Deinococcus aerius: one gene and its partner. The protein of the gene in region 1 interacts with the protein of each later gene in a pairwise test. Links are inferred from orthologs where the notes say so. Each region holds a gene or a part of one and is shown on either strand. Other genes may lie near its edges. The genes, in order: aceE and nth.

What was found.
Region 2: the proteins of aceE (region 1) and nth interact in binary tests that used the Escherichia coli proteins (3 or more experiments, as listed by UniProt). The link is inferred for Deinococcus aerius from one-to-one orthologs.

Annotation. Positions count from the first base shown.
Region 1 is NZ_BFAG01000011.1:162,872-174,641, reverse strand. What follows is about bases 5,049-8,319. They hold aceE (pyruvate dehydrogenase (acetyl-transferring), homodimeric type), read right to left. Parts: upstream 7,958-8,319; coding sequence 5,249-7,957; downstream 5,049-5,248. Other genes in these bases: DAERI_RS15385 (LysR family transcriptional regulator), read left to right, coding at 8,094-8,319; aceF (dihydrolipoyllysine-residue acetyltransferase), read right to left, coding at 5,049-5,158. Also shown: DAERI_RS15415 (acetyl-CoA C-acetyltransferase), read left to right, coding at 1-1,119; DAERI_RS15410 (helix-turn-helix transcriptional regulator), read left to right, coding at 1,123-1,953; DAERI_RS15405 (ankyrin repeat domain-containing protein), read left to right, coding at 1,962-2,684; DAERI_RS15400 (hypothetical protein), read left to right, coding at 2,681-3,259; more of aceF, read right to left, coding at 3,338-5,048; more of DAERI_RS15385, read left to right, coding at 8,320-8,987; DAERI_RS23140 (DUF4062 domain-containing protein), read left to right, coding at 9,081-11,770; DAERI_RS15375 (hypothetical protein), read left to right, coding at 11,746-11,770. UniProt on the Escherichia coli protein: Component of the pyruvate dehydrogenase (PDH) complex, that catalyzes the overall conversion of pyruvate to acetyl-CoA and CO(2).
Region 2 is NZ_BFAG01000005.1:10,805-22,255, reverse strand. The notes cover bases 3,521-6,472. They hold nth (endonuclease III), read right to left. Parts: upstream 5,352-6,472; coding sequence 4,689-5,351; downstream 3,521-4,688. Other genes in these bases: DAERI_RS08170 (hypothetical protein), read left to right, coding at 6,151-6,372; DAERI_RS08180 (hypothetical protein), read left to right, coding at 5,435-5,656; DAERI_RS08190 (MFS transporter), read right to left, coding at 3,521-4,552. Also shown: DAERI_RS22760 (ribonucleotide reductase barrel domain-containing protein), read right to left, coding at 1-2,317; DAERI_RS08195 (zinc ribbon domain-containing protein), read right to left, coding at 2,534-3,250; more of DAERI_RS08190, read right to left, coding at 3,314-3,520; DAERI_RS08165 (diguanylate cyclase domain-containing protein), read right to left, coding at 6,691-8,106; divalent-cation tolerance protein CutA, read right to left, coding at 8,210-8,530; DAERI_RS08155 (cell division protein FtsB), read right to left, coding at 9,152-9,538; DAERI_RS08150 (acyl-CoA thioesterase), read left to right, coding at 9,603-10,073; DAERI_RS08145 (hypothetical protein), read left to right, coding at 10,070-10,354; DAERI_RS08140 (ROK family protein), read left to right, coding at 10,455-11,363; mgsA (methylglyoxal synthase), read left to right, coding at 11,360-11,451. UniProt on the Escherichia coli protein: DNA repair enzyme that has both DNA N-glycosylase activity and AP-lyase activity. The DNA N-glycosylase activity releases various damaged pyrimidines from DNA by cleaving the N-glycosidic bond, leaving an AP (apurinic/apyrimidinic) site.

The DNA of each region.
Region 1 (11,770 bases):
GGCTCTCTCGCCGAGGTCAGTTCCGCCGATCTGGGGGTAACAGTGGCGAAAGCGGTCCTCGACGGGGTGAATGCTGAGGAGGTTGCGGACGTGATTGTCGGGAACGTCCTTCAGGCGGGGCAGGGCATGAACGTGGCGCGGCAAATCGCCATCAAATCCGGCCTGCCCCAACACGTCCCCGGGCAGACGGTGAACCGGGTGTGCGGCTCGGGCCTTCAGGCCGTCGTCAGCGCGGTGCAGGGCCTGCGGGCGGGGGACGGGAAGCTGTACCTGGCGGGGGGCACCGAGAGCATGAGCCGGGCACCCTACCTGCTCCCCCGCGCCCGGCAGGGCTACCGCCTGGGCCACGCGCAGGCGCTCGACTCCATCCTGTCGGATGGCCTGACGGACGTGTTCCACGACGTTCACATGGGGATCACCGCCGAGAACATCGCCGAGCAGTGGAACCTGTCGCGGGAGGAGCAGGACGCCTTCGCGGTGGAGAGCCAGCGCCGGGCGGCGGCGGCCATCGACTCCGGCGCCTTCGTGGACGAGGTCGTGCCCGTGGAGGTGCCGGGCAAGAAGGGACCGACCCTCTTCGAGCGGGACGAGCACGTGCGGCCCGGGACGACCCCGGAAGCCCTGGCGAAACTCAAGCCCGCCTTCAAGAAGGAGGGCACCGTGACCGCCGGGAACGCGAGCGGCCTGAACGACGGCGCGGCGATGCTGGCCGTCAGCACCGAGGAATACGCCAGGGCGAACGGCCTCCCCATCCTGGCCGAGATCACGAGTTACGCGGCCATCGGGGTGGACCCGCGCATCATGGGGATCGGCCCGGCAAAGGCCGTTCCGGTCGCGCTGGAGCGGGCCGGGATGAAGGTAGCGGACGTGGACCTCTTCGAGCTGAACGAGGCCTTTGCTGCCCAGAGCCTCGCCGTGGTGCGGGACCTGGGGGTGGACCCCGCGCAGGTCAACGTGACGGGCGGGGCGATTGCGCTGGGTCACCCCATCGGCGCGAGCGGCGCCCGCGTCCTCGTCACGCTGGTCCACGCCCTGCGGAGAAGCGGCAAGGAGACGGGGGTTGCCAGCCTGTGCATCGGGGGCGGCATGGGCATCGCCATGGTCATTCGCGCCCGGTAGGTCATGACGGCGCCGCTCGCCCGCCTGCTGAACGAGGAATCGTTCGGGTACGCGGGCGAGTCGGCGTTCGGGGCACTGTCGCTGAAGACGATGCGCGGCACGGCCCATTACTGGACGGGCCAGGCCCGGCACCGCGTCGGCGGCGAGCGAGCGCTGCTCCTGAATGAAGGCACCTCCTACCGGGTGGAAGTCGAGCCCGGCACGCGGTCCTTCTGCATTTTCCTGAACCCGGGCGTCCTGACCCTCGCCCCGCTGGCCGAGGACGCGGGGGCTCACCTGCGCTTTCTGGAACGGACGCTGACCCCGCCGCCTCCCATTTGGGCGCTGCTGGGGACGCTGCGGACCCGGCACGAGGCCCGCACGCTGGACCCCCTCGCGCTCGACACCCTGGCCCTGCGGCTGCTCGACCTGCTGGTGGGCGAGGACCGGGAGGCGTGGCGGGCGGCGGACGGGCTTCCAGCCCTTTCCCCCGCGAGGCGGGCCGAACTCGCGCGGCGGCTCTTCCGGGCGCGGGATACGCTCGACGCCCTCGCCCTCGGCCCGGTGGGGCTGGGGGACGCGGCGCGGGCGAGCGGCCTGAGCCCGGCCCACCTGGCCCGCGGCTACGCCCGGCTCTTCGGGGAGACGCCCCTCACCACCGTCACCCGCCGCCGCATGGCCGAGGCGCGCCGGTTGCTGGAAGAGGAGGGCCTGGGCCTACCCGTGGCGGAAGTCACCTGGCGGGTCGGCTACGCGAGCGTGACGACCTTCACGGCGGCCTACGCCCGCTGGCACGGCCAAACCCCGGGCTGGGCGCGCAGGATCGGAGAAGTCGGGGACGGACGGCGCCACTAGGATGGGGCATGACCAACGACGCCCCCAACGATCTTTTCGCCGCTATTCACGCGAACAACCTGGAGGGCGTGCGCCTCCTGATCTCGGCCCAGCCGGGATTGCTGGGGGCCGTCAGCCCCACGGGCCTCTCCCCGGTCCTGTTCGCCACGTACTACGGGCGCCCGGAGATCATGCGTTTCCTGATCGGGGCGGGAGCGCCGCTCAGCGTGTTCGGGGCCGCAGCCACGGGGGAACTCACGCCCCTGCTGGCTCACCTGAACGCGCAGCCCGACCTCGTGAACGCCACCAGCCCGGACGGGTTCAGCCCGCTGGGCCTGGCCGCCTTCTTCGGGCGGGAGGAGGTCGCCGCCGAACTCCTCGCCCGCGGGGCCGACGTGAACCGGCCCAGCACGAACGCCATGCAGGTCCAACCCCTCCACTCCGCCGCTGCGGGCAACCACACGGCCCTGGCCCTGCGGCTGCTGGCGGCGGGGGCGGACGTGAACGCGGCCCAGCACGGCGGCTTCACCCCGCTAATGAGCGCGGCGCAGAACGGGAACGGGGCGCTGGTGGAGGCGCTGCTCTCGGCGGGGGCGGACCCGGCGGCGACCACCGGGGACGGGCGGGCCGCGGCGGACCTCGCCCGGGAGGAGGGCCACGCGGCCGTGCTGGCGATTCTGAGCGGGACGACCCATGACGCTGAAGGAACCCGGAATGCGCCGCCCTCCCCCACGCGGGAGACTGGAGCATGAACGACTCTCGCAATGATCGAGACGGCCGCCCCGACAACGCGCCTGCGGACGGGACACAGATCAACGAGCTGACACGCACGCCCGACTACAAGACGGGCTACCAGATGCCCGACCCCAAGGACGTTCACGAGGAACACTACACGACCACGCACGCGGAAGACCGCACGGGGAGCGCCGACCAGGGCAAGTATGAGTCGGTCCAGGCGCAGGACCCCCGGGAGGTCACCGGCCAGTTCGACCGTCTCGCCACCCGCGACCCGGCGGCGATGGAGCACGCCGCCCAGACCCCCGAGTTCGCGGGCGCCGAGACGGTGGCGGGCATCGGCGTGCAGGACACCACGCTCGGCAGCGGCATCACCGTGGCGGGCGGGCTGGGGACCGAGAGCACCAGCCTGGCGGCGGGCGAGGCAGGGGTGGGCCTGCGCCCCGGAGTGGACCAGAACCCCGGCTACGTCCCCCCCAGCGAGAAGGTCACCCCCCACGTCAGCGAGCAACCCGGCGACCTGCCCCCCGGCACTCGCCCCGAACTTAAAAACGAGGTCTCGGGCGAGGCCGACAACCACGACCGGCTGTAGACAATCCAGACGCACGAGAGCCCCCACCGCGAAAGTGGGGGCTTTTGCTTGTTCCTTCTGACGCCCGAATGCTGACCGCTAGAGGCTAATCAGGAACGGGTCCTCCAGCGCCTCGCAGATATAGCGCAGGAAGCGGGCGGCGTCCGCCCCGTCGATCAGGCGGTGGTCATAGGTCAGGCTGAGGGGCAGCATGTTGCGCGGCTCGAAGCTCCCGGTCTCCTTGTTCCAGACGGGCTCGAAGCCGCCGCGCGAGACGCCCAGGATGGCGACCTCCGGCGCGTTCACGATGGGCGTGAAGCCGTACCCGCCGATCCCGCCGAGGTTGGAGATGGTGAAGGTCGCTCCCTGCATCTCGTCGGGCTTGAGCTTGCGCTCGCGGGCCTTGCCCGCCAGCTCGTTCAGCTCCAGCACGATCTCGGTGATGCTCTTGCGGTCGGCGTCCTTGAGAACCGGGACGAGGAGGCCCTGCGGCGTATCGACCGCCACGCCGAGGTTCACGTAGTCCTTGTAGACCACCTGCTGCGCCTCCAGGTCGAGGCTGGCGCCGAACTTGGGGTACTTCCGCAGGGCGTTCGCCACGACCTTCATCAGGATGTGGGTCATGGTGAGCTTGCCGCCCGCCTTCTCGACCCGGGCGCCGAACTGGCGGCGCGTCTCCTCCATGCGGGTCACGTCCGCCTTGTCGAAATGCGTGACCATCGGGATGGTCGTCCACGACTGGGTCATGGAGCGCACGGTCGCCTTGCGGATGCCGCTCATGTCCTCACGGCGCACCGTGCCCCACCGCTCGAAGTTGGGGAGGGGCGCGGCGGCGGGAGCCGGGGTCGGGGCGGGGGCCGCAGCGGGGGCGGGTTGAGCTGCCGGAGCCTGCACGCTCGGCGTCCCCGCCGTCCGGCGCACGTCCTCCTCGCTGATGCGCCCGGCGATGCCGGTCCCGTGAACGTCGTGGATGTCCACGTGCAGCTCGCGGGCCAGGCGGCGCACGCTGGGCGCGGCGGGGATCAGCAGGCGGTTGTCATACGCCTGGGTGTTGTAGGGCCGCTGGGCGCCCGGCGCCTGGGTTGCGGGCTGCGCCTCCTGCGGGGTCAGTTGCGTCTCGCGCGGGGCAGTGGGCCGCCCGGTGGACAGGGTATCCACCGGGAAGTTGTCCCGCGAGGCGGGCGCCTGGGCGGGCTGGGGTTGCGGAGCCGGGGCGGGCTGCGCGCTCGCCGCTGGCTGCTGGCCTCCCCCCAGCGTCAGGATCACGCCGCCGACCTTCACCGTGTCGCCGACCTTCACCGCCACGTCCTGCACGGTGCCGGAGGCGTTCGCCGGGACCTCGACGACCGCCTTGTCCGTCTCGATCTCGATGACGGGCTGGCCCTCTTGAATCGTGTCGCCGGGCCCCACCAGCACCGTCACGACCGTCCCCTGCTCGATGTTGTCCCCCACGTCGGGGAGGGTGACCTGGGCGCCGCCCGCCGAGGGACCCGTCCGGGCAGGCGCCGCGCCGCTTCCATCCGAGGTCCCCGCCTGCACCTTCTGCGCCTCGACCTGGGCCTGGGCGACCCGGTTGGCCGTATCAGGATCGTCGGCCACAGTTGGGCTGTCGGGCTCGGCGGAGGGCATTCCGGGCGAGGGGGTCTGGGCCTGTCCCCCACTGGCCGTGGCCGCGCCGCCGTCCCCCCCCGCCAACGTCAGAATGGTGCCGCCCACCGGCACGGTGTCGCCCACGTTCACGCTCACGGCCTCGACCGTGCCGCCCTGGGTAGCGGGCACCTCGACCACGGCCTTGTCCGTCTCGATCTCGATGATGGGCTGGCCCTCGGTCACGCTGTCGCCGGGCCCCACGAGCACCGTCACGACCGTGCCCTGCTCGATATTGTCGCCCACGTCGGGCAGTTTCAGTTCCGTCGCCATGTTGGACGCTCCTTGGATTGTGAATGAGGGGCCGCCAGCTCTCAGTTCCCAGCATAGGCCGCTGACCGCTGAAAGCTGACGGCTCAACGCTTAACGCAGGACCGGCGCTTCCCGCTCGGGGTCGATCCCGAGCTCGGCGATGGCCTTTGCCACCACGTCCCCCTTCACCTTCCCGTCGCGCTGGAGGGCGTACAGGGTCGCCAGGGTCACGTGCCGCGCGTCCACCTCGAAGAAGTCGCGCAGTTCCTCGCGGGCCTCCGAGCGGCCCCAGCCGTCGGTGCCCAGCGTCCACAGCTTGCGGTCGAGGTGCCCGTTCAGGCCGTCGGCGCCGAGCTTCACGTAGTCGCTGACCGAGATCAGCACGCCGGGCGCGTTCTCCTGGCTGAGCTGCGAGGCGACGTAGGAAACCTTCGGCTCCTCCGTGGGATGGAGCATGTTGTGGCGCTGGGTCAGCAGGGCGTCCTGGTGGAGTTCCTTGTAGCTCGTGACCGACCACACGTCCGCCGCCACGCCGTAGCCCTCCAGCATCTTCACGGCATCGAGCGCCGCGCCCATCGCCGGGCCGCTGGCGAGAATCTGCGCGCGCAGCCCCGCTTTCGTGTTCTCGCTCGCCTGGAAGCGGTACAGGCCCTTGATGATCCCCTCCCGAATCTGGGCGTGGTCGCCGGGCATGGCGGGCTGGACCTCGTTCTCGTTGTCGATGGTGACGTAGTAGAACTCGTCGATGTCGTCCACGTACATCCGCTGGATGCCGTGCTCGACGATCACCGCGAGTTCGTAGGCGAAGGCGGGGTCATACACCCGCAGGGTGGGCACCACGTAGGCTTGCAGGAGCGAGTTGCCGTCCTGGTGCTGCAACCCCTCGCCCGCCAGCGTCGTGCGGCCCGCCGTGGCCCCGAAGAGGAAGCCGCGCGCCCGCTGGTCGCCCGCCGCCCACACGAGGTCGCCGATGCGCTGCATCCCGAACATGGAGTAGAAGACGTAGAAGGGGATGGTGGGCACGCCGTGGTTCGCGTAGCTCGTCGCGGCGGCGATCCAGGAGGCCATCGCGCCGTCTTCCGTGATGCCCTCTTCGAGCATCTGGCCGTCGGTGCTCTCCTTGTAGGCCATCAGCGACCCGAAATCGACGGGCTGGTACGTCTGCCCGCGCGGCGAGTAGATGCCGATGCGCGGCACGAGCGCGTCCATGCCGAAGGTACGGGCCTCGTCGGGCACGATGGGGACGATCAGCTTGCCGATCTCCTTGTCGCGCAGCAGCTTGCTCATGATCTGCACGGCAGCCATGGTGGTGCTCACCGCGCGGCCCTTGCTGCCCGCCGCGAACTCCTCGTAGAACTCGCCAGCAGGAACGGTCGGGCGCGGGTAGTCCACGATGCGCTCGGGCACGAAGCCGCCGAGCGCCTGGCGCCGTTCGAGCATGTACTTCACTTCGGGCGAGTCGGGGCCGGGGTGGTAGAAGTCGAGGTGCTCGACCTGCTCGTCGGTGAGCGGCAGTTCCAATAGATCGCGCAGGTTCTTCAGCGCCCCGAACTCCAGCTTCTTGACCTGGTGGGCCACGTTGCGGGCCTGCGCCGTCTCGCCCAGGCCATAACCCTTTACCGTGCGGGCGATGATCACGGTCGGGCTGCCCGTGTGCTTCACCGCCGATTCGTAGGCCGCGTAGACCTTGTGGACGTCGTGCCCACCCCGGTTGAGGAGTTCGAGGTCGGCGTCCGTCCAGCCCTCGATGAGCTTCTGGAGTTCGGGCGTGTTGAAGAACTTCTCGCGCAGCTCCTTGCCGCCGAAGGCCGCGTACCGCTGCGACTCGCCGTCCACGAGCTGCTCGAAGCGTTTGACGATGGCCCCGTTGTAGTCGCGGGACAGCAGTTCGTCCCATTTCGAGTCCCACACGACCTTGATGACGTTCCAGCCCGCCCCCCGGAACAGCGCCTCGAACTCCTGGATGACCTTGGAGTTCGCGCGCACCGGGCCGTCCAGCCGCTGAAGGTTGGCGTTCAGGACGAACACGATGTTGTCGAGGTTCTCGTAGGCGGCGAAGCGCAGGGCGCCGATGCTCTGCGGCTCGTCCATCTCGCCGTCACCCAGGAAGGCCCAGACCTTGGCATTGCCCCCCGGCTTGAGGCCCCGGTTTTCGAGGTACTTGATGAAGCGCGCCTGATAGATCGCCTGGATAGGCCCCAGACCCATGGAGACGGTCGGGAACTCCCAGTAGTGCGGCATCAGCCAGGGGTGGGGGTAGCTGCTCAGGCCGGGGCCGTCGGGGCTCAGCTCGCGCCGGAAGTTGTTGAGCTGCGCCTCCGTGAAGCGGCCCTCCAGGAAGGAGCGCGCATAGATACCCGGGCTCGCGTGCCCCTGGAAGAAGATCAGGTCGCGGTCCACCCCCGCCCCGTGCCCCCGGAAGAAGTGGTTGAAGCCCACCTCGTACAGCTCGGCACTGCTCGCGTAGGTGGCGAGGTGCCCGCCGATGCCGTCACTCTTCTTGTTCGCCTTGACGACCATCGCCACGGCGTTCCAGCGGATCGCGTTGCGGATCTTGCGCTCCAGCTCCAGGTTGCCCGGGTACTCGGGCTGCTGGTCCACGTCGATGGTGTTGATGTACGGCGTGTTCTGCTTGAAGAGGATGGGCGCCCCGTGGAAGTAGGCGTAGTGGTCGAGTTCCTCCAACAGTTGTGCGGCGCGGTCGTCCCCGGCATTCGCCAGCACGTAGGCGAGCGAGTCGAGCCACTCCTGCGTCTCCACGGCGTTGAGTTTCTCCCGGTCCTGCGGCGGCAGTTCGGCACGCGGGGGCAGTTTGGTCATGGTTAGTAGTCTATGCCGTGCCATTCACCGCTTCCAACAGGGCAAAATGAGCGCATTCACCACGCCGAATGGTAGGTTAAGCTTGTGGCGGGTTGGGGGAGCCTAGCTGCCGGGCTCCCTCCCCGAAAGGCCCAGCATGGAACTTCGCCACCTCCGTCATTTCGTCGCCCTCGCCGAGGAGGAACACTTCGGGCGGGCCGCCGAGCGCGTGTTCGTGGTGCAGCAGGCGCTGTCCAACTCCATTCGCAACCTGGAGGACGAGGTGGGCGTGCCCCTCGTGCTGCGGACCACCCGGCGGGTGCAACTGACGCCAGCGGGGCAGGAGTTTCTCGTGGGTGCCCGTGCCACGCTGGCCCAGGCGGCGCAGACGGTCGAGCGGGCCCGGCGGGCCGCGCGGGGCGAGGTCGGGCGGTTGACGGTGGGTTTCGTCGGCGGGCTCGCCTTCGGGGGGCTGCCGGAGATCGTGCGCTCCTTCCGCGAGGCTTTCCCCAACGTCTCGGTGGACCTGCGCGAACTCACCGCCCAGGAGCAGGAGGCGGCGCTGCGGGGCGGGCAGATTGACGTGGGCCTGATGCTGCTGCCCGTGCGCGACCCCGGGCTGGACTCGCGGGCGTTGTGGCGCCAGCCGCTCGTCGCAGCTCTCCCCGCCGGGCACCCGCTGGCCCGCAAGCGCAGGCTCCGCATCGGTGACCTCCGGGGCGAGCGGTTCGTCTTCTTTCCGCGCCACCTGCGCGCGACCTACTTCGATCAGGTCATGCGCTGGTGCGCTTCGGCGGGCTTCACCCCCAACGTGGTGCAGGAGGCCATCGAGATTCCCACCCTGCTCTCGCTGGTGGCCGCCGGGCTGGGCGTCTTCCTCCCCATCCGGTTCTTCGAGCGCCTCGCGCTGCCCGGTGTGGTGTACCGCCCGGTCGAGGACGCGCCCCTGGTCGAGATCGTCGCCGTGTGGCGCCGGGAGGAGGTGGGCGGGGGACCCATCGTGCGTGCCTTCCTGGGGGTGGCGGGGGAGGCGTTAGGCAATCAGACTTAGGCCGGGAGCCGGAAGAGGTCCGGGCGCGCGGGAGTATGATGAACCTTACAAAGTGGGCCGGGCGCCAGCACGTCCGCCCCAGGGAGGCTCCCCATGCCGGACCAGCCCGGGCCGGACGAGACGGCGGCCCTCCAGCCGTCTCCTGCCCCGCCCCCCGCCCCCAGCGCCGCCATCCGCACCCCCGACCAGAAGCTGCGCGTGTTCGTCTCCTCGACCCTCCAGGAACTCGCGGAGGAACGCCGGGCGGCGAGAGCCGCCATTGAGCGGCTGCGGCTGACGCCCGTGATGTTCGAGCTGGGCGCGCGGCCCCACCCGCCCCGCGACCTGTACCGGGCGTACCTCGCCCAGAGCCAGGTGTTCGTCGGCCTGTACTGGGAACGCTACGGCTGGGTGGCGCCCGGCGAGCAGGTGTCCGGCCTGGAGGACGAGTACCTGCTCGCCGGGGACCGGCCCAAGCTGATCTACGTCAAAACGCCCGCCCCGGGGCGCGAGGCCCGGCTGGAGGAGCTGCTGGGCCGGATCCGGGCGGAGGACGCCGCCTCCTACAAGCCCTTCACCTCCGCGAGGGAGCTGCGCGAGCTGCTGGCGGACGACCTCGCGGTGCTGCTCACCGAGCGGTACGAGCAGGGCCTGGCCGCTGGTGCCCCGGCGGTCCCGCCGCCCGAGCCGGAACTGGGGGCCGGGGCGCTTCCTGTTCCCCTCACCAGCCTGGTGGGCCGCGAGCGGGAGACCCGGGAGGTGACGGGCTTGTTCGGGCAGCCGGACGTGCGGCTGGTGACCCTGTGGGGACCGGGCGGGATCGGCAAGACCCGCCTCGCCCTCGCCGCCGCCGCCGCGCTGGGGGGCCAGTTCCGGCACGGGGTCCGCTTCGTGCCCCTGGCGGCGCTGCACGAGCCGGGGGCGGTCCTGCCCGCCATCGCGCGGGGCATCGGGCTGCGCGACCCCGGCGGGCCGACGCTGGCGCAGGATGTGTGCCGGGCGCTGGCGGGCCGCGAGCTGCTGCTCGTCCTCGACAACTTCGAGCAGGTCCTCCCGGCGGCGCCGCTGCTGACGGACCTGCTTTCGGACGCGCCCGGCCTGCGCCTCCTGGTCACGAGCCGCTCGCCGCTGCGCCTGAGCGGGGAGCGCCAGGTCGAGGTGGGGCCGCTGCCGCTCCCGGAGCCCCGGCGCCGCGCCTCCCCCGCGCAGTTCCTGACCTCCCCCGCCGTGCGGCTCTTCGTGGAGCGTGCCCACGCCGTCAAGCCCGACTTCGAGCTGACGGGGGCCAACGCGGCGGCGGTCGCGGGCATCTGCGCCGCGCTCGACGGGGTGCCCCTCGCGCTCGAACTCGCGGCGGCGCGCATCAGGCTGCTGCCCCCGGCGGCGATCCTCGCGCGGCTCGACCAGCGCCTGCCGCTGCTGACGGGTGGCGCCCGCGACCTGCCCGAGCGGCAGCAGACGCTGCGGGGGGCCATCGACTGGAGCGTGCGCCTGCTCACGGGCGAGCAGCGTGACCTCTTCGCCCGGCTGGGGGTCTTCGCGCGGGGGTTCACCCTGGAGGCGGCGGAGGCGGTGTGCGGCCCGGACGTGCCCGACGTGCTGGGCGGGCTGGAGGCCCTGGTGGACGGCAGCCTGGTGGGGCAGGAGCCGCGCGAGGAGGAGCCGTGCTTCTCCATGCTCGCCACCGTGCGCGAGTACGCGCGGGAGCTGCTGGCCGCCAGCGGCGACCTGGAGGCGCTGCGGACCCGGCATGCCGCCTACTACCACGCCCTCGCCGCCCGGGCGCGCCCGGAGCTGCGCGGCCCCACCCAGGCCGGGTGGGTCTCGCGGCTGGAGTTCGCCCACGACAACCTGCGCGCGGCGGTGCGGCACGACCTCGACACCGGGAACGCCGCGGGGGCCGCCGGGCTCGCCTGGGACCTGTACCTGTACTGGTGGGTCGCCGGGCACCTCGCCGAGGTCCGGGCGTGGATGGAGGAGGTGCTCGCGTCCGGCGTCCCCCTGCCTGACCTCGCCCGGGCCCAGGCGCTGTACTACGCGCGGGCGATCACCTTCTGGCAGGCGGAGCCGGGGCCGCTCGCCCCCGACCTGGAGGAGAGCGCGGCGCTGTTCGAGGCCGGGGGCGACCTCTCGGGCGCGGGGGTGGCGTCCCTGGCCCTGGGGCTGGCGCTGGCCGCCGCGGTCCCCCCCGACCCGGCCCGGGTGGGCGCCGCCTTTGCCCGCAGCCTCGCCCTGTTTCGCCAGGCGGGCGACGCCTGGGGCGAGGCGATGGCCCTCCTGACGCTGGGCCGCGCCGCGCTCTCCGCCGGGCAGGTGGCGGGGGCGCGCGCCCGCTTCGAGGAGAGCCTGGCGCTGACCCGCCGCGAGGGGGACCAGCTCGGCCTCGCCATCGCCGAGAACCACGTGGGCTGGACCGCCCTGCTGCTCGGCCACCCCGACGAGGCGGCGGCCCACTTCGCCGCGGGGCTTTCCCTCTCCGCCCGGCTGCGCCACGACGAGGGCGTGGCGTACGGGCTGGAAGGCCTGCTCGCGGTGGCGGCCCGGCGCGGCGACACCCCGCGGGCCGCCCGGCTCCTGGGCGCGTCGCGGGCGCTGCGTGAACAGACCGGCCTGATCCACAACCTCAACGCCGCCTTCTACCAGGACGCCGTGGACGCCCTGCGGTCGGGCGCGGGGGCCGCGACCTTCGCCGCCGAGGAGGCCGCCGGGCACGAGCTGAGCGTCGCGGACGCCGTGGCCTACGCCCTGGGCGGGCCGGGCGCGTCCCCAGGAGAGACCCATGACCCGAGTGCCGCCCTCCCCTC
Region 2 (11,451 bases), on another replicon or contig:
CGTCACTCACGAAGCCGTCGCCCCACAGGTAGCCCAGCCAGAAGGCGAGGTCCTCGGTCAGTGTCTCGGGCATGGTGATGGGCTTGGCGTTGAAATGCACGTCGCCCTCACCCAGCGGCGCGAGCGTGACACTGCCACCCGTGTGCTCGTCCAGCACCTGGATCGCCCAGTCGCCCGCCCGCAGCTCGTCGAAACGCACCCACTCGCGCTCGCCGCTCTCGCGCAGCACCTTGAGCTTGTGATTGGGCGTGCCCTGGAGGGTCAGGCCGCTCTCCAACGTGACCTTCAGGGTGTCGGCCACACCGTTGTTGAAGGTCTGCGGGCTGTGCTTCCAGCCCTCGTCGGTCGCCACTTCGAGCGCGTGATCCTGCCAGCCGTAAGTGAACGGATCAGCGAGTTCACGCAGGCGAAGGGTGCCCCGGCTGGTCGTCACCAGGGTGTCGGGGTGCAGGCAGCCGCCCTGCCTCACCACCCTGAGGACGGGCGCGTACACGAACCGCAGCGTGTTGATCGGCCCGCTCGTCTCCCCTCCCCGGTTGGCCCACTCCAGGAAGTTGTCGAAAATCTCCATCAGGAAGGAGACGGGGCCGGAACTCGTGCCGCCCGAGCCCTGGATCGGCGCCCCCTCGGGCCGCATCTCCGAGAGGTCGATGCGCGGCTCGACGCCCACCTTGGCGCTCTCGGCGACCGCGCGGGCCGCGTCGATGATGCCGCCCATGTCGTCGGGAACGGGCTGCACGCCCTGGGGCAGCGCGCGGACAATCTGCACCCCGTTCTGGCGGGCGCTGGCGACGAGTTCGGGGGGAATCGCGTGGCCGTACACCACCCGGGTCCAGTTGCGCACGGCGACAGGCTGCTTCTCCCCGTCGGGCTGGGTGGGGGGCCGCATCAGGCCCTCGATGAAGTCCGTCACGTCGGGGTGGCCAGCGCTCATGTACGCCCAGCCGCGCACACCTGCGTCGGGGCGGCTGCTCACCGCGCGGGGCGTGTACACGTCGAGGTTCACGCCGTTGCCGCCGCCCACCTTGGTGACCAGCGCGAGCTTCTTGGCGACCTCCATGACGCCGTCGAAGCTCTCGGGGGCGTGCTCGGTCGCGCCCTGCACGAAGCAGTTCCCTGTCAACAGGCCGCCCTGGATCACGAAGGTCCGGGTCTGGGGCTCCTCACAGCAGAAGACTTCCTCGCGGCGGCCCGTCGGCTCCACACTCAGCACGCGGAGGCGGGCGTTGCGGGGCAGCGCCCGCCCCCCCAGGGAACGCCCGAAGCGCTCGCGCTGGTCCTCACGCAGAAAATCCTCGGGGAGGAGGGTCTGCTTGATCAACCGCAGCGCGTAGCCGGGCTTGCCGCCATATCCCGCGTCCGCCTGACGGAAGAGCTTGACGCTCGCCGCCTTCACCCCGAAACGCACGAGCTGCCGCGCGAGGCGGGCGAGTTCGTCCGCGTCCGACTGGTAGATCGCCGCTGAGCCGCGGTCGTCCACCCCCCCATCGGTAGCGAGCAGGCCGCAGAAGAAGCCGTACCAGTAGGCGTCGCTGCTCAACTCGTCGGGGAGGGCCTTCAGCTCGCCGCGCATGCCCTGCGCGACCGTGACCTCGCGGCCCGCGTAGACGGCGTCATGCACCCGGAACTCGCCAAAGTGCTGGGCGAGGGGGCGCTTGGCCCCGAAGAGCTGGACGTGATAGGTGTGGCCGTTCGTGTTCTTCGAGCCGTCGCCGTAGGTGACCCCGTGCCGCACCCCGGCCTCGAAGTCCTCATCCCGCGCCGGGCGCCTTCCGGTGGGCAGCACGGGCACGAACTGGCCGACCAGGTCCAGCGTCGTCACCTTGCGGTACTGCCCCGACTTGCCTCTCTTGCCGACGGGCCACTCGTGCCCGGCGGTCGCCTCGACCGTCTCGCCGTTCTCGAACAGCACCCGGTACAGGTCCTGGGTCCCGTAAGAACGGAAGCGAGCCGTCCGGTACAGCCCCCCTTGCGACAGCACCTCAACCTCACCGGACAGGTCAGCGATGCGCGCCTGGCCCTGCCGGGTCTCGACCAGCGTGTCGCCCTGAAGGCAGTTCAACACGTTCCCGTGCTGCGTCCCCGCGCCCGCCAGCACCCGCCCACCGGGGCAGAACTTCTTCTCCGCCATCAGGTCGTAGTACCGCTGCGCCCACCCGAGCCGCGCCTCCGGGGCCTCGGCGCCCGCCACCCAGTCGGCGATGCGGCGGAACATCCCGCCCAGGTCGCCGTCCCCCGCCTGGAGGTACTGCCGCTTGGCGATGTGGTGGGCGTTCTCGTCGAAGTTGCTCAGGATGCGGTCGGGCGTGGTCGTCATGGGGAGACTCCTTGGAAAACAGGACAGCAGAAGGCCTCACCTCCTGCGAGGAGGAGGTGGAGGGGACGGACAGGGACCCGGGCAGGGGGCCGCTCTTAGATGCCCGACTGTAGCACTCGCACGGTCCGGGTACAACCGCTTGTACCTCTTCCCGGTTTGGTGTACAAGATACGGCCCCAGGCGGGGCGGCCTGAGGCGGCGGGAAGCTCGGCAACCCTAGTTCAACTTGACGAGAAAGCGCCCGCACGAGGGGCACTTGACGGGGGGCAGCTTGCCCTGGGCGGCTTTTTGCTGCACGTTGACGGGGAGCATCACGTTGCAGCCGGTGCAGCGGCCCCCGCGAATCTCGACCAGGCCCAGGCCCTTTTTCGCCCGGCGGATCAGGTCGTATTCCTTGACGGTGCGGGAGTCGATGCCCGCGACCAGCCGGGCGCGTTCCTGGCGTGCCCCCTCGCCCTGGTCGCGCAGGCCCTGGACCCGCGCCTCGTCCTCGGCCTCCAGGGCTTCAAGCTGGGGACGCAGGGCGCGGTGCTCGCCGCGCAGGTCGGAGGCGCGCGCTGTCAGTTCGCGCTGGCGCTCGCGGAGTGGCGCGAGGTCCTCTTCCATCTCCTCGGCGCGCTCGGTGAGCATCTGGATGCGGCTGCCGTACTGGGACTGGGCGCGGGCGTCGAAGGCGTTCTTGTCCTGCTCCTCCCTCGCGCGGGCGACCTGGTCGCGGGTGCCCGCGAGATCCTGCTCGAGCTGGCGAATCTGCCGCTCCACGCCCTCCAGGGTGATCTCGGTATCCTCCAGGTCGTTGTTCAGGCGTTCCTGCTGGGCGCGGGCGCTCCTCAGGGCCTCCGGGACGCTGTCCTCCTCGGCCCGCAGCCGGTCGAGATCCAGGTCAAGCTCCTGCACGCGTTGCAGGCTCTGAAGGGGTCCGGTGTCGCTCATCGGGGCCAGTGTACCCCCGCCGCACCCGCAGGGCGCCGGGCCCCCCTTAAGAAAACGCGGCCTTCAGGGGGTGGCCTCCCCGCTGGGGCGGGCCGCCGGGTGCCCGCTGCGCCGCGCCGGGCGAAACAGCCCCAGGTAGATCAGCGCCACGCTCCCCGCGTACATCAGCAGGGTCCAGGCGAACAGCACGTTGAAGGCCAGGCCGAAGGGCAACATGCCCCGGATCACGCCCGAGAGCAGGCTGCTGACTGCCCAGCCCGCGTCCCAGGCGATGGTGTTGACGGCGGAGTACATCGGGCGGTCCTCGTCAGGGAGGGCCGTCATCGCGTAGGCGCTGTAGACGGGCCCCGCCGCGTTCATGAGCGCCCCCCGGGTGAAGAGCGCCACCGTGACCATCCACAACTCGGGCGCGAAGCCCAGCACGGCGAGGAAGGGGAGGCTGGCCGCCTGCACGGTGAGCACGGCGGTGAGTTGCCCGAAGCGCCGCACCAGGAGGGGTTGCAGCAGCGCAGTCGTCGCGGTGGCGAGGCTCGTCCAGGCGAAGAGGGTGCCCAGGCTCGCGTAGTCCACGCGGAACTTGCCCTCGATGAACACGTTCAGGAAGGGGATGGTGGCCCCCGCCCCCAGCCCCACGAGGACGTTGGGGGCGACCAGCCGGATCATCGTGAGTTTGTCGCGGATGGCGAGGGACCGGCCCTCGGGACGGGGTTTGCCGCTCGGCCTCAGGAACAGCACCGGGAGCAGCCCCGCGAGCTGAAAGGCCGCCGAGACGAGCAGCGCCACCCGCAGGGCGCCCAGGCTGTCGGGAGCCACGCCCGTCGCCGCCCCGTACAACTCCGGCACCCGCCCGCCCAGCAGGTTGCCCAGAAAGCCCGCCCCGGTCATCAGGGCGCTCTGCACGCTAAAGAGGGTGACGCGGGTGTTCTCGTCGCTGTGGTTCGCCATGAAGGGCGAGCCGGAGACGGAGAGCAGCGCCGCCCCCGCCCCCTGCACGAGTGCCCCGGCGATGGCGAGAACAGGTCCCCCCGCCATCGCCAGCAGCACGGCCCCAAGCAAACTCAGCACGCTGCCCACCTTGATCGTGTGCGCGTTGGAGATGCGCCGGGCGAGCGCCACGGCGGGGAGGCTGAGGCACGCCAGGGTGAGCGCCGGGAGCGCGTTCACCAGCCCCTGCCACTCGGCCCCCAGCCCCAGCGCCCGCAGGTAGAAGTTCAGGAAGAGCGCCGCGAACGCCTGCGAGAGCCCGAAGGTGAAGGCCGAGGTGAGGTACAGCCAGACCTGCCGGGAGAAGCGCCAGGTCATGCTCGCCCCCGCCCCGCGGCCTGGCGAGTCCGGCGGGAAGAGGTCAGTAGGGAGTGGGGCGTGGGAAAGGCATGGCGGGGGCGGAAAGCCATCGCTGAAGCCTCCACTTCCCACTTCCCACGCGCCACGGACCCCCTCACGCCGCCACCCCGACCTTCGGGCAGAAGTCCCGCATGGGGCACTCGGGGCAGCGGGGCTTGCGGGCCAGGCACACCCGGCGGCCATGCAGGATCAGCCCGTGGTGCAGGAAAACCCAGCGGTCGCGCGGAAAGAGGTGCTGGAGGTCGCGCTCCACCCTGTCCGGGTTCGTCTGGGCGCTCAGCCCCAGGCGCCGGGCGAGGCGGCCCACATGGGTATCGACCGCGATGGCGGGGTAGCCGTAGGCGTTGCTGAGGACCACGTTCGCCGTCTTGCGACCCGCGCCGGGCAGGGCGACGACCGCCCCGAAATCGTTCGGCACCTCCCCGCCGTGCCGCTCCACGAGCAGGCGGGCCAGCGCGGCGAGGTTGCGCGCCTTGGCCCGGTACAGGCCGATGGACCGGATCAGGGGTTCGAGGTCTTCCGGGGTCGCCCCGCTCATCGCGTGCGCGTCCGGGTAGCGGGCAAAGAGGGCGGGCGTGGCGGCGTTCACGCTCACGTCTGTGGCCTGGGCGCTCAGGACGGTGGCGACAAGCAGCTCGAAGGGACTGTTGAACTTCAGCTCGGTGCGGGCGTCCGGGTACAGGGTCTCCAGCGCCGAGAGCACGAGCGGGGCGCGGGCCTGGGCCCCCTCGGGAAGGGGTGGGGGTGGGCGGGTCACGCGGGGCAGCCTACACCCGCCCCACGCCGCCCGTCTGCGGGAGAGGGACGCAACTTTCACCCCCGTCATCCCGTAGCGGGGACATGCGAGTCCTCTCCCTGATCTTCGGCATTCTCGCCGCGCTGGGGCTGCTGCTGGGCCTGCTGCCCTTCTTCGGCTGGCTGAACTGGATCTTCGTGCTGCCCCCCGCCGTGCTGGGCCTGGTGTTCGGCGCGCTCGCCCGCGACCGGGGCGCGGTGACCCTGAGTGCCATCGTGGCGGGGCTCGCCGCGCTGCGGCTGATGCTGGGGGGCGGGGTGCTGTAGGGCCCTCACCCTTGCACGCCCCGGGGGCCTTTGCTATAGTGCCCGGGCTTGCGCGGGGGCTTCAGCCTCACGCCGCATCCGGGTCCTTAGCTCAGTTGGTAGAGCGGCGGTCTCCAAAACCGTAGGTCGTGGGTTCAAGTCCTACAGGGCCCGCCACAAAAAACCCCCGCCCCGCGCGGGGGCATTGCTTTTCACAGAGGGCCGTGTTCGCCCTCTCGCAGCCCCCCGGGGAAGCCGCCGCCTCCAGCCGAGTGGGGGCCTGATGCGGGCAGCCCGGGCCATGCCCGGCGGCGGAAAGGGAATCGCCCTTACCGGTCCTGCGCTACTTTGGGGCCGTGCGTACCTTGGTTGGGCTTACCCTCGTTGGCACTCTCGCTCTCCCGGCGTGCAGCCCCACTCCGCCGCCCCCAGCGGCGTACGACGCCTCGGGGGCCTGGACCGCCGAATTTATCAAACCAGGCGGTGAGACGGGGGTGCTGGGGGCAAGCATCAGCATGACGAACAAGCCCCACGAGGGGGACTTCACCATGATCCTCGCGGGGGGAGACACAGCCTTCGACTTTATGTACGGCAACTCGATCACCGGGGAACTGCACTTCTACTATGAACCCCTCAACATCTACCGGGGGAAGTTTGAGAACGGCATCTACCTCGGGGCACTGAAAGACGATTCGGGAAAGCTCGTGTCCACGCTCCGGCTCACCCGCCCTTTTTAGAACGTCCGCCGCCTGCCGCAGAAGCCCCCGGTAAACCCCCGGGCGGCGATGTTGGGCGGTCCCGCGACTGGGGCGCCACAGCTCCTTGTGCTCAGGCCGTTGGCTTCCCCGCAGGTTCTTCTGCTCGTTCCCAAGCGGTTTGTCGAGCATGGCCCCCGGGGGAGGCAAGTGGGGGCGGGGCACCCCCGCACCCGGCCAGGGGACCCCTACGAACTTAGCCGACCCCTGACTCTCGGTGGAGGCTGACCCGCCCCGCGGACCTGGCCGCATAAGGGGCACGCCGAGCGCAGCCCCCACCTCGCCGTGGCACCACGCCGCTCAGGGTGGCCCGCGTTTGGCCGCGTACATGGCGGCGTCGGCGTGCCGCAACAGCCCGTCGGGGGTGTCGGCGTCCCGGGGGGCCAGGGCCCAGCCCAGGCTGCCCCCGACCTGGAGGGAGGCCCCGCCGAGGGGAACGGGCACCCCGAGGGCGGTGCGGACGGCCTGTGCCGCCGCCTGCACCCGCTCGCCGGTCGCGTCCGGCACCAGCAGGGCGAACTCGTCGCCGCCCATGCGGGCCACGAGCGCCCCGGGCGGCAGGGTGCGCGCGATCCGCCCCGCCAGCGTGACGAGCAGGTGGTCCCCGGCGAGGTGGCCGTGCGCGTCGTTGACCCGCTTGAAGTCGTCGAGGTCCAGCAGCCCGACGGCAAAGGGCGCTTCCCCCCTGGAAACCAGGGCCAGGCAGGCCTCCTCCAGGTCGGCCATGAAGCGCGTCCGGTTCGCCAGGGCGGTCAGGGGGTCGCGGAAGGCGAGGTGTTCCAGCCGCCGCAGCCCCTGGTCGCGCGCCACGAGCAGCGCCGCGAGGTCGGCGAACTGCCCGAGCAGCTCCACCTCGGCGGGATGGGGGTCGTCCGGGCGGCGGCCATACAGGGTGAGGGCCGCCAGGGCGGGTCCCCCGGCCTCCCGCACCGGCACGCTGTAGGCACGGGCGTATCCCGCCCGGATCAGGTCGGCGCGCAGCGGGGGGGGAAACCCGGCGGGCCAGCGCGTCAGCACCGGCTGGTTGCGCCGGATGGCGCGGACGCAGGTGCAGGCCTGCGCGGCGGCCAGGGGGAGGCGCAGGTCCGTTGCCGCCGGCGGCAGGCGCGGCGAGCCCAGCAGGTGCAGGTGGTCGCCGCCCAGCAGGCTCGCGCTCGCGGCGCTGCCGGGCAGCCGCTCGTCCAGGGTGGCGGTCAGGGCGCGCAGGATGGTGCTCAGCGGCGCCCCCCGCACGGCGAGGTGAAGCGCGCGTGACTGCCCGGTGGCGAGGGCGAGGGCCTGGCGCTCGGCAGTCACGTCACGCAGCACGACCCACCAGTGGGTGGGCTCCCCATTCGCCGCGCCCGGCCCCACGTGCAGCGGCGTGGACTGCACGTCCATCCAGCGCGCCCCACCGGCGCGCAGTTGCAGGTCCACCCGGAAGCTCTCCTGGCGCCGCACGAAGTGCGCGGCGTCCGTTCCCACCAAATTGCCCCGCACCCGGGCGATCAGCTCGTCGAAGGTGGCGTGCAGGAGCGCGGCGGGCTCAGCCCCCAGCAGCCGCGCGAAGGCCCGGTTGACGAACACCGCCCGCCACGCCGCCCCGCCCTCCCCCGCGGGCGGCCCCCGTTCCAGCAGCAGCGCCGGGTCCGCCGCGTCTTCCAGTGCGGCCAGGAGCGTCCCACCCAGGCGGGCCGCGTGGGGCGGCAGGCCGGAGTCGTGCCCGGGCACGGTCATGCTCCAGTGTACCGGGACACCGTGACAGCGGGGCAGTCAGGAGAACCTCCCCAACGACCGGGCGGCTTTCCGAGTGGAAGCCGGAACGGGGGGAGCGGCCCCCTTACTCGCCGCGCAGGGCGGTGGCGCCCAGCAGCCAGCTCTGGAACTCGGGCAAGGCCCGGTCGAAGGGCAGGGCGATGATCTCGGGCACCTCGTAGGGGTGCATGGTTCGGATGCGCGCCTCCAGCTCGGGGTAGCGTTCCCCGGTGGTCTTGATCAGCAGCAGCGTCTCGGGGTCCTCCGCAATGTCCCCCTCCCAGCGGTAGATGCTGTGAACGCCGCCAATCACATTCACGCACCCCGCCAGACGCTCGCTGACCAGCGTTCGGGCAAGTTCGTGCGCGCGTTCGGGGGGCAACGTGACCAGAACCACGAGTGACATACGGGGGCAGCATACGCCCGAGCTGGGAATTTTACCGTTCACCCCTTCCAAACACCCCGGGGGCCCGCCCCCGGAGGCAAGGGCGTTGTCAGGGCAGTGGAAAGTGAGAGGGCAGGCGTTCCCTGCCAGCCCCGCAGACGCCTGATGCGAAACGCAAAGTTGCTCGGGGCAACTGTTCGTCGTCTGGCACAAGGGCGGACGGCGCTCGCCACCCCCTCTGCAAGCAGCTCTGCGAGTCCGGGCCCCCCACCAGGGGGAGGGGAATACCGCTCAAGCTTTAGCTTCTCAAAACGGCCAATGCGGACCGCCCATCCCCACAAGGCAACTGGCGCTCGCCCCGCCTTCACCCCGCCTTGCTCGCGCAGCGGGACGGTGGGCGAGCGGCTTGAGAACAGCAAGATCAAACCTTGCACGCAGAGGACAACGACCACCGGCGCGACGAGCCGAGCCCCTTGCCGAGCGCAGTGGAAAGCTCCCCTGCCCCTCTGGGGGGAGGGGGCAAACGAGGGCAAGATGCCCGGCCCCTCTCCCCTCATCCAAACGCCCCTCCCTGGGGCAGAACCGGCCGGTCCCCTGCCAAGAGGATGAGGAGCGCCCGGCCACCTCCAGCAGGACCACTCCTCAGGGCAGCCGCAGCGTCATGCAGTTCTGGAGTTCGCCCGGCGTCTCGGGCGCACCCGGCGCGACCACGACCTCCTCATTTTCCCCGACAAAGCCCTGACAGCGGGCGAGGACCTCCAGGTACGCGGGGTCCTGGGCCGCCCGCTCGGCGTCACGCAGCAGGCGCAGGTCGCGCTCCAGACCCCGGATGCGCGCCTGGGTCTGGCGGGTCTCCCGGGTCCAGGTCGCCGTGCGGTAGGCCAGGTTCCCCAGTTGGAAGCTGAGCTGCACGATGCCCAGCCCCGCGAGCAGGCTGGTGAGGATCAGCGTGAGGGGCAGCCGCTGCACCTGCCGCCAGCGCGCTCCCAGACCCCGGGGCGGCGAGGGCGGCGGGTCGGGTGGAGTCATGAGCCAGAGCATAGCGCCGCCGCGCGGGGAAGGCGTGTGAAGCCTGCCCCCCATAATGGGCCGCATGAGTGGCAACGACTCCGGTTCCCGGGGCGGGGCAGCAGCCCTGGCTGGCCTCGACTGGTCCCGCGCGCACCGCACCCCCATCCAGATGCGCTACGGCGACATCGACGCGATGGGGCACCTGAACAACGCCGTGTACGTGCAGTACCTCGAAACCTCACGGGTGATCCTGATGCGCGACCTGGGCGTGCGGGAGCAGGACGACCACTCGGTGATCGCCCGCCTGGAACTCGACTACCGCCGCGAGGTGCGCTGGGGCCAGGCGGTCGAGGTCGAGTCCCTCGTCGAGCGGGTGGGCCGCACGAGCTGGACGGTGGCCTCGCGCCTGCTGGCCGACGGGGAGCCCAGCGCCTACGCCCGCACCGTGCAGGTCCGGGTGGACGCCGATCACCGCCCCGAGCCCCTGCCCGAGCGGGTGCGCTCGGCCTTCGCGCCGCTCCTCGTCGTGCCCAGCGGGGGTGTTCCCGGATGAGCCGCGCCGAGTACGACGACCGGGTGCTGTACCAGGGCGACGTGTGGGTGCGGCTGGGCACCCTGCCCCGGCTGCTCGCCGAGGGCTGGCGGCGCACCCTCTCGGCGGGCGGTGTGGTGAGCGTGGTCCGCACCCCCTTCCAGTGGGCGATGGGCAGCCCGGTCATCGAGATCGAGACCGGGGGCTACATGGGCGACGTGGGCCTGTATGTGCCGGAAGTCCAGCTCGCCGAGGCCCTCGCCCTGCTGGAGGGCGGGGAAGACAGGGAGGAACCTTCCTGACGGGGCGCCGGGCTACAGTGCGGGCCGGAACGACAGAAACTCACGTTCGGAAGCAGTTCCGGGCGGGGACGACGTGGGCAGTGACTTGGAGGCAACCAGAGTGACGCAAACGGCAGAACAGGTCAGCATCGGCGTGGACGTGGGCGGAACCAAGATCGCCACCGGGGTCCTGCGGGGCGGCGAGCTCCACGACCGGCATGTCCAGCCCACCCCCGAAACGGGCTGGGAGGCCGTCCTCGACGCCATCGCCGCGCAGGTGGCGACGCTCCAGGCCACGCACCCCGACGCCGCGCGGGTCGGCGTGGGCGTGCCCGGCCCCCTGAACATGGAGCGCACCCGGGTGAAGTTCGCGCCGAACATCTACGGCTTCACCGACGTGCCGCTGGTGGACGGCCTGCGCGACCGCCTGGGCCAGCGTGTGGTGCTGGAGAACGACGCGAAGGCTGCCGCGCTCGCCGAGGCGTACCTGGGCGCGGCGCGCGGCACGGAGAGCAGCGTGTACGTGACGGTCAGCACCGGCATCGGCTCGGGCATCGTGCTGAACGGCCGCATCTGGCGGGGGCGGCACGGCATCGCGGGGGAACTCGGGCACGTGACCGTCATGCCGGGCGGCCCGGTGAGCGGCGCGGGGCTGGACGGGGCGCTGGAGGCCCTCGCCAGCGGCACCGCCATCGCCCGCGACGCGAGCTACGCCCTGAACCGCGAGGTAAGCACCGCCGAGGCCTTTGCCCTCGCCGCGCAGGGCCACCCGGTCGCCGGGCGGGTCGTCCACCAGGCGCTGCGGCATATCGGCGTGGCGCTCGCCGACATCCAGAAGTTCCTCGACCCGGAGGTGTTCGTGATCGGCGGAGGTGTCGCCAGCGTGGGGGACCTGTTCTTCCAGGGCGTGCAGGCGGCGGCGGACGAGTACGCCGGGTCCTTTGCCCCCGTCACCATCCGCCGCGCGCAGCTCGGGACGGAGGCGGGGGTCATCGGGGCGGCGCTCGCGGCGCAGCAGGAAGGCGCGTGACCAGCCCCCCCGCGGACCGGCGACAGGTCGCCCTGATCGCCCACGACCGCAAGAAGCTCGAACTCGCCCTCTTCGCCCTGAGCCACCG